DNA from 2 places in the Pseudoalteromonas sp. SaAl2 genome. Region 2 is predicted to be linked to the other one. Evidence: predicted binding sites of a transcription regulator. Region 2 holds the regulator's gene; the other holds the start of a gene.
The links. The regulator LexA, encoded in region 2, represses DNA repair genes until DNA is damaged. The targets are predictions, from matches to a motif close to TACTGTATNNNNATACAGTA.
Positions count from the first base shown of each region.

Region 1 (4,969 bases), 1.5 Mb from region 2:
GATAGTTTGCTTTGCAGCTTCAAGCTCAGCGTATAGCATCGCAATTTCAGCTTCTGGACTTACTTCTTCAGCTTCATGTGCATCTGCGGCTTCTACTGCGGCTTCGACATCTGCTTGCATTTGATCTAATTCTTCGTTGAGTTCAACTTCTTGCTCTGGTGATTTTGTCTGCTCAGACATAATTTAAGTACTCCAATTCTTTACAATTGCGGTAATTATGGGGATTGAATCAAAAGATTCAAGAGTCAGATGACTCGATTAATCTAAATTCTTGTATGATTGCTTCAATTTGCGCCGATTTAGGGCAAATAACACAAAATCGACTTTGATATTCTTGATTCTGAAAATACGGCACACTGATCACCATTAATTCATCGCAATCTGTAAATGGCAGTTGATCTGTATTAAGCACAGATACGCCATTTTTAAAAGCCAGCTTATCTTCTACAAAATTTAAGAACGACACGCCAATGTTTAAACTTTGTTGGCAATCGATTTGTCGATACAGATAATTCTCACCAACTACAATGCTATTGTCTGAACCCAGCTTTTGGCTCAATTCTCGCGTCCACTGATTTAATGAATCATGACAATTACGCGGTGCAGTATTGGCCATTGCCTGCATCCGATACAACCCTTCCATTAAGGTTTGTTGACTAAATACCGTATTTAACCACGTAGCGAACTGGTATCGCACAGTATCTGAAGCATCATTGGGTTTGTGAATACAAATATTATGACTTTGACCTGCTCTATCGAGTAATAAAATAAGCCAGTCGTTGCTATCAAAATCGAGCACTTCTACTCTAAATACATGTTGCGAGCTTACTTGCGGTAAGCCAACACAACAACACACTTGGTATTTTTGACTTAGTCCATGCGCCAACTCAACCAATTGCGCCTGAGCGGGATGCCAATATTGAGCAATATCAGTTAACGGAAAAAAACTCACTTAGCCAATAATCAAATCCCGCATTTGTTGGGACGCGCCCCGCAGAAGTATGTGGTGAATATAACAGCCCGACCTTTTCAAGGCGTGACATAGCATTACGCACCGTTGCAGAGCATACAGCCATGCCTTTTTGCTTAGCAATACGGCTTGAAGCCACAGGTAAACCTTCACCATTACAATAAAGACTCATTACGGCGGAAAATATTTGCTGATCTCGCGGATTTAAATTCATAGTATCTACATCTTGCTGCATATAGAGTATATCGGGGCAACGAGAAGTTATTTCAAGACTCTGAGCTTTTCAAAGCGATCATTTTTGAGTTACCCTAGCGATATCATAATTTATTGCGTAAATATCATGGAATCACCGTTTAAAACCATAGGCTTAATTGGTAAAGCAAATCACGACGGCGCCGCTGCAACCTTACAAAGACTCTATATATTTTTAAATGCCTTAGGGTTTAACGTGATTGTGGAGCAACGCACAGGGCATCAACTTGCCGAAGTACCCAAAGATAAGCTTGTCAAATTGATCGAACTTGGTGAGCGAGCTGATTTAGCCATCGTGGTTGGTGGTGATGGTAATATGCTTGGCGCAGCACGCGTATTGGCGCGATTTAATGTTGCCGTGATTGGTGTGAACCGAGGTAACTTAGGATTCCTGACAGATTTAAACCCTGAAGGTTTTGAAGCCAGCCTTGAACAAGTACTTAGTGGCCAATACATAGAAGAAAACCGCTTTTTACTTGAAGTCGAGGTGTATCGCCATGAAGAGCTTAAAAGCGCCAACTCAGCAGTAAATGAAGCGGTATTACATGCTGATAAAGTCGCTCACATGATTGAATTTGAAGCTTTTATTAACGACGCATTTGTATTTTCGCAACGCTCTGATGGGCTTATTGTATCCACCCCAACAGGTTCAACTGCTTATTCGCTTTCTGGCGGTGGGCCAATTTTAACACCTGAACTTAACGCTATTTCATTAGTACCAATGTTTCCGCACACCCTTTCAAGCCGCCCATTAGTAGTTGATGCCGATAACGAAGTACGACTAAAGCTAAGCTTAGAAAATACCGACAGTCTACAAGTCAGTTGCGACAGCCATGTGGTTTTAGCTGTACTCCCAGGCGATGAAGTAGTCATTAAAAAGGCGGATAAAAAACTGAGATTAATTCATCCTAAAGACTACTCTTATTATCACGTTCTACGAACGAAGCTTAATTGGGGTAGTCGTTTGTATTAATTTTATTGCACTTACCCATACTTTAGAGCAAAATATTAAAAAACAATATAAATACCTTAAATGGGAAATAAAGCCGATATGACGTACGTTGTATTTTTAGCTTTGCTGTTATTAATTACATTATTAGGTACCTACCTTGTTATTGAAAATAATCGCCGCAAAGCACGCGAAGCTGAAAAGCGACAGTTTAACAACCGAGTGATTGAAGTTACGAATAATTTAAAAGCAAAGTTAAATGAGTTTTGCGCAGCAAAAATTATAAAACCAAAATATATAGCCCGCATTCAGGTGATTGCCAGTAACTTTTTTGTTGTGCAACCACACACAGATGAAAACTTACTATACCTAGAGCGCATTGTTGATTCACTAATAAACACGGTTAATAGTGAACTGGCAAAAACCTACGTGACCGGTGAGCGTGGTCAGTTATCAGAACAACTGTCGTTATTTGTGGCCGAGTTGCCGTATGGCGGTATTGAGTACAACCGTACATTTTATTATGAAATTCTCCCTTCTCTTATAAAAACCTTGGAGTCAGCAGAGCTTAGCGGCAATGGCGATGACTACATAACAACAACGGATAATAACAACAATTCAGCAGAACAAAATAACAGCATACATAGTAATATTGCATAACGGGTTGGGTGAGCAATTCACCCTGCACTAATGATTTAAAAGTTATCTATATTACTCAACTACCTATTACAGTTTCTCCTGCCACATTTAGCCCTTCCACTGTTCATTGCCCTTTCTAGTATGTATATAAAATTTGAATTAATTTAAAAATTTAATTTGCAAAAAACCAAAACACTGTATAAATTAACAGTTAATTGGCTGGATGGATAAACAGTATGTTAATTGGATTAGAAATAAAAAACTTCGCAATTGTAAGCAACCTGAGCACTGAGTGGCACAGTGGCATGACAGCAATAACCGGTGAAACAGGTGCCGGTAAATCGATTGCTATCGATGCCCTATCTTTATGCCTAGGAGAACGCGCAGAGGCCTCAGCTGTTCGCCCTGGCACAGAGCGGGCAGAGATTTGCGCACAATTTGATATCACTGCATTACCAAATGCAGTTCAATTTCTAGAGCAAAATTTACTATCCAATGATGACAAGGAATGCTTGCTGCGCCGCGTTATTTGTAAAAATGGCCGCAGCAAAAGTTATATTAATGGCAGCCCTGTCACGGCAGCTCAATTAAAAGAGTTAGGCCAACATCTTATTTCGATTCATGGTCAACATGCCCATCAGCACTTATTGAAAGCGGATCATCAACTGCATTTGCTAGACGCTTATGCTGGGCATATTGAACTTGTTGATGCTGTGCGAAGTAAATATCGACATTATCAAAGTTTACAAAAAGAGTTCACTGCGCTTGAACAAGCCCAGCAACAGCAAGCTGCGCAAAAACAATTATTAGAATATCAAGTCGCTGAATTAGACGAATTTGCCCTGCAACAAGGTGAATTCACCGCTATTGAAGCAGAGCACCATAAGTTAAGCCACAGTCAAACAATTCTTGAATCTTGCCAGCGTGAGCTACAACACTTATATGAAAGTGATGAGCAAAACGCATGCTCTATTTTACAACACAGCGCCCAACGCTTTGCAGAGCTTGCCCACTATGATGCTAGCTTAACAAGTGTTGCTACCTTATTAGAAGAGGCGGCTGTTCAAGTAGAAGAAGCAAGCCGTGAAATCAGAAACTACGCCGAGCAAACGGAGCTTGACCCTAACCGCTTAGTTGAGGTTGAAGAGCGTTTAAGTGGCGCCATGGATCTTGCTCGCAAACATCATATTAAACCTGAAGAGCTGGTTGATTTTCACCAATCAATTAGCCAAGAACTTGAATCAATAAGCCACAACTCTGACAGGCTCGAGCAGCTAGCACAAGAAATTGAAGACGCACTTAGTACATATCAATATGCCGCTGATGAATTAAGTGAAAGCCGCTTGCAAGCTGCAATGACATTAAACACCTTGATCAGCGCTAGTATGGCAAACTTATCTATGGAGAATGGCCAATTTGAAATAGCCCTAAAAAAAGAGCCAGAGCGTGCGCCTAATAGCCTTGGTTTTGACTCTATTGCATTTTTAGTATCAACCAACCCTGGGCAACCACTACAGCCTTTATCTAAAGTAGCATCTGGTGGTGAGTTATCGAGAATTAGCTTAGCGATACAGGTTATTATTGCGCAAAAAGTGACAACACCGACCCTGATTTTTGATGAGGTAGATGTGGGTATTTCTGGCCCAACGGCCTCAGCGGTAGGAAAATTATTACGTCAACTGGGTAAATCAACCCAAGTTATTTGCGTTACTCACTTACCTCAAGTGGCAAGTTCAGGGCATCAACAGTTTTTTGTTGCCAAAGAAATCGCCGATGGCGAAACGTTTACCCATATGCAAAGTTTAAATAAAAATGGCCGTATTGATGAAATTGCCCGCTTGCTCGCCGGCGATAACATTAGCAAAATGGCCCGGGCAAACGCTAAAGAGCTTATTTCTGCCCACGGTTAAGCTCAGTACTTTGTTTAATAACTCATAATGAATAGACGAAAATGATAAATAACACCACACTCAAAACTAGCGCGATCACGTTTGCCTTCGTGCTTTTAACCGGCTGTAAAGACTATATTCAACAATCAAGCGCGCTCACGGCCATAAATTGGCAGCCGTTTATAACGTTGTCATTTATTTGTATTTTGCTCACTCCAATACTGAGTTTACTGCTCTTTGGTTTTAGCTTTTTTAAACATTTAAAGTTTA
Region 1 is NZ_CM129605.1:2,117,891-2,122,859, forward strand. It holds gene grpE (nucleotide exchange factor GrpE) at 1-180, opposite strand, end outside; partial or broken gene ACU8V8_RS10190 (HrcA family transcriptional regulator) at 239-1,205, opposite strand; gene nadK (NAD(+) kinase) at 1,311-2,195, shown strand; gene ACU8V8_RS10200 (hypothetical protein) at 2,274-2,831, shown strand; gene recN (DNA repair protein RecN) at 3,047-4,720, shown strand; gene ACU8V8_RS10210 (hypothetical protein) at 4,762-4,969, shown strand, end outside.
Region 1: a site for LexA is predicted at 3,004-3,023, ahead of recN (DNA repair protein RecN). Genes of this name have one in related genera too.

Region 2 (4,969 bases):
ACCTGCGTAAACGGGTTTTCAAGCGAACGCATCGCTAAATGTTTGCCATGTACTTTATCGAGAGGAATTGCACTCATGACGAAACCACCTAACAGCCATGCAAAGATTTGTAGTGCGAGTATGTAACCAAGCCATTTATGAATTTTTCGTGCATGCTTGAAAATACGTTTGTTCATTACTTAATCATTTGTTGTTATTTTTCAGTGCGATATTTTATAGATTAGGGGGCTTTTGCCAATGTGGCAAATTGTCGCAGGTAATAGATGATTTGGTATATATACAAATTTAGGTTAAAGTTTGCGGTGTATTTAACATGGGTTAAGGGTAAAGCTACAAATGTCGGAAATTCAATTTTTAAACGTAGATCTAGAGCTTGAGTCTAAACAAGATATTAGTGCGCTAGTGGCTGACTTAAAAAAAAATTGCCACAGTTTTACATTATGACCACGATGAATATCGTCAATTAGCGCGTGTAGAAGCAAATATCGAGGTATCTACGCCGGATAAAGCAATTAATCACTTATGTGAGTTAATAGAGTCATGCTCACGTAATGCATTAAAACAGTGGCTGTCGTGTTCTCGGCGTACATTTGATATTGGCTTTGAGTCGGGTACTTCACCGAAATGTTTTAATCAAGCACTGCAAGCAGACACTCTGCTCAGAATATCTGCAATTGGTGCGGGTGTTGAAATAACGATTTACCCTATCGAAAGCTAATTTTTACGTTCAACCACTGCTGCGGTCATTCTTGATACGCAGCATAGCTCGTTGCGGCTATTTGTTATTTTAATTTCCCATACTGAAGTACGTCTGCCTAAATGAATAGGCTTTGCTATTGCGGTTAAAGTTCCATTGCGTGAAGCTTTTAAGTGATTGGCGTTGATTTCTTGGCCGACACAATAGAACTTAGTAAAATCAATCACAAAGTTTGCTGCATAACTGGCAACCGTTTCAGCAAGTACGACATTGGCACCGCCATGTACCATGCCCATAGGATTATGATGTTGAGGTATCGCGGGCATAGTGGCAACTAAGTAGTCATCACCAATCTCGCTAATTTCAATACCCATTGTTTTCATTAATGTACCTTGGCCGTTAATGCCCTCATCAAGTTGTTTACACTGTTCTAAGGTGATTGGTTGATACCAAATAGTCATGGAATGTCCTCAATTGAAAATTTAAAACCAGTCTACACTTTTGTACACTTTCCTACAGTTAAGATCATCAAAATAGCTAAAATGTACCTAATGTTACATTTTAGGAACGCATGATGAAAAAAGGAATAATGCTGTTAATTAGCTGCTTATCGTTATCCAGCTATGCAGATATCAATCATCAGATTGATCTCGGGTTCACGGATTTAAGTGGCTTGGATAAAGCATTTTTAGGTGCGAGATATCGTTATTTTAGTGATGACTTAAATGCTTTATCTGGCCCGCAGAACTTAAAGGCACATTTACATAGCGTGAGTAATGTCGCTATCGGCGGGTTTGCTAATGATAACCTGTATTACATAAATGCTGATGGCGCATATTACGCTGAAAATGGATTAATTCTATCCGGTGGTATCCAACATATAAATGACGATAGTAGTAATTGGCAATCAGATAGCTCTTTACTAAGTGCATCAATAGGTAATCAAGTAAACGATCAATTGCAAATTGGCTTAACTGCTTTTTATAGTCGGGTAGAAGAAACTCGCGTTTATTATCCAGGCGAGGAGCTAACTTCGGTAGAGTGGAGTTATGCGCCATACATTCGCTGGACTAAAATCAATCATAACCAAGGCTGGGATATAGAGGCAAAGCAATTGGCAGGGCGTTATCGCTTTATTCAAGGCCGGGCAAGCTATTATGTAAACCAAGGTTGGTCGGTTGCTTTAGTTGCTAACGTACATAACCGTGGCGATAGAAATGATAATTATGAGTTGCAAACACAGTACTGGTTTAATGAACATATAGCACTGAAGTTTGGTTTAGGCTCATCTTTGAAATCTGATGATGGTTTAAATAGCGCCACTTTATTGTTGAGTACCAGATGGTAATCAAGAAGGGTTAAAGGTAACTAATTTAAAATTTGCGATTTTTAAATAACTGTATATACTCACAGTTAAATGTACTGTATGGAAAACCAGTTGTATGCGCCCATTAACGAATCGTCAAGCTCAAATTCTTGAATTAATCAAAGTGTTTATCAAAGACACTGGTATGCCGCCTACGCGTGCTGAAATAGCCCAAACCTTGGGTTTTAAAAGTGCAAATGCTGCTGAAGAACACTTAAAAGCACTGGCTAAAAAAGGTGTTATTAAAATGAAGCCAGGCGCAAGCCGCGGTATTCAGCTGGTGGAAGAGGATGAACCCGAGCAACTAGGATTACCATTAATTGGCCGAGTAGCAGCTGGTGAACCAATACTTGCGCAACAGCATGTTGAAAGCCATTGCCAGATTGACCCTTTAATGTTCAAGCCTGCCGCTGATTTTTTATTGCGTGTACAGGGTATGAGTATGAAAGATATTGGCATTATGGATGGTGATTTACTTGCTGTGCATAAAACACAAGTTGCTGAAAACGGCCAAGTAGTTGTTGCGCGCGTTGATGATGATGTAACAGTAAAGCGCCTAGAAAAAGCCGGGCGTAAAGTTTTGTTGCACGCCGAAAATGAAGAGTTCTCAGCCATTGAAGTTGATTTAGAACATGAGTCTTTTAATATTGAAGGGCTTGCAGTCGGTGTGATCCGCAATGCAGATTGGATGTAAACCTATTTTGCACCAAATTGGTGATATTTGGTGCTTTCACTTTTATATTTTTATTTAACTGCTAGTTTTAGCACTTACCTGTAGCTACTAAACCCCTATACAAGCTAGGACTCTCCTGCTTTTAGCCATTTCTTTTCCCTCTTGAATTTAAAATAACGCGCTGATTTTGTATTGTTATTTTTGCACCAAAATAGAATTTTATTTGCACTAAAACTTGCTAATTGTTCATTTTTTAACTAATTGGTTAATACACTGTGTTAACGACAGATCTTTGGGGCCTTGCTGCAATTTATTGTTGCATGCGAAGAGACTAACTTAACCAGTTACAATAAAAATAACGAATTGGCGCGAAAAAAGCAGTGCCGCCTTTTCGCTTTGCGTTTAGCAATAGCATCAAAAGGAGCCGTCACATGGGTAAACTGAGCTCTACCTTGTGCCTTATATTATTTATGCTGCCGCAGCAATTATTGGCAAATAGCCAATTTAATATGCGCGAAGGTGTAACCGATATAAGTAATAATGTTTATCAACTGCACATGACAATTTTTATTATATGTTGTGTGATTGGGGTGATTGTATTTGCCGTTATGTTTTGGGCTTTAATACATCATCGCAAATCAAAAGGGGCTATACCAGCCCAATTCCATGAAAGCACTAAAGTTGAGATACTTTGGACTGCGATTCCGTTCGTCATCCTAATTGCAATGGCAGTGCCTGCGACAAAAACCTTAATTGCAATGGAAGATGCCAGTAAAGCTGATTTAACAATCAAAATTACTGGCTCGCAATGGAAATGGCATTATGAATATATGGGAGAAGACGTAGATTTTTACTCTATTTTATCAACACCGAGCGACCAAATTGGCAACCAGGCTGAAAAAACGGAAACCTACCTACTTGAAGTTGATAAACCTTTAGTTTTACCAATCAATAAAAAAATTCGCTTTTTAATGACCTCAGATGACGTTATTCACTCGTGGTGGGTGCCTGACTTTGCTGTTAAAAAAGATGCCAACCCTGGGTTTATTAATGAAACATGGACCAAAATTAACGAAGAGGGTATTTACCGTGGCCAGTGTGCCGAACTATGCGGTAAAGACCATGGCTTTATGCCTGTGGTTGTAGAGGCAAAGTCTGAGCAAGATTTTGTTAATTGGTTAGCCGATGCCAAGCAAGCTAAACAAAAGGCGGCTGCCGCAGATGCAGCATTGATGGACCAAACCTTATCTAAAGAAGAGTTAATGACCTTAGGTGAACAAGTCTATATGGCCAGTTGTGCAGCGTGCCATCAGCCTACCGGTATGGGGTTGTCTGGTGTTTTCCCTGCCCTAAAAGGTAGCCCTGTGGTATTGGGTGATGTTAATGAGCATATTGACGTTGTGGTTCATGGCCGCCCAGGCACAGCAATGCAGGCATTTGTAAAACAACTATCGATAAAACAACTTGCGGCGGTCGTGACCTATAAGCGTAATGCATGGGGTAATGACACGGGCGATGTGGTTCAACCTAGCCAAATTCAGGCTTTGATTGATGCAACTGCGGAGGCTAAGTAATGAGTAGCATAACAGACGAAAATAATAACGGCGCTGCGCATCACGATGCTGGACATCATCACGGTGCAACTGGGTTTAAGCGTTGGCTGTTTACGACTAACCATAAAGATATCGGGAGCTTATATCTAATATTTTCACTGACCATGTTTTTGATCGGTGGTGCCATGGCGATGGTGATCCGTGCTGAATTATTTCAGCCAGGATTACAATTAGTTGACCCGCACTTTTTTAATCAAATGACCACAGTCCATGGTTTGATAATGGTGTTTGGTGCTGTCATGCCGGCATTTACTGGGCTGGCAAACTGGATGATACCCCTGATGATTGGTGCGCCAGACATGGCATTACCGCGAATGAATAACTGGAGCTTCTGGATTCTACCATTTGCGTTTTTGATTCTATTAGCATCACTATTTATGCCAGGTGGTGGCCCCGCTTTTGGTTGGACTTTTTATGCCCCGCTGTCTACGACTTACAGTAATGACAACACGGCTTTATTTGTATTCGCCGTTCACATTATGGGCATTAGTTCCATTATGGGGGCAATCAATGTGATTGTTACCATAGTGAATATGCGCGCCCCTGGTATGTCTTGGATGAAGTTACCGTTGTTTGTATGGACGTGGCTTATTACTGCGTTTTTACTGATTGCAGTTATG
Region 2 is NZ_CM129605.1:3,636,322-3,641,290, forward strand. It holds gene ACU8V8_RS17185 (hypothetical protein) at 1-176, opposite strand, end outside; partial or broken gene ACU8V8_RS17190 (hypothetical protein) at 337-718, shown strand; gene ACU8V8_RS17195 (PaaI family thioesterase) at 715-1,158, opposite strand; gene ACU8V8_RS17200 (hypothetical protein) at 1,269-2,045, shown strand; gene lexA (transcriptional repressor LexA) at 2,140-2,757, shown strand; gene coxB (cytochrome c oxidase subunit II) at 3,168-4,310, shown strand; gene ctaD (cytochrome c oxidase subunit I) at 4,310-4,969, shown strand, end outside.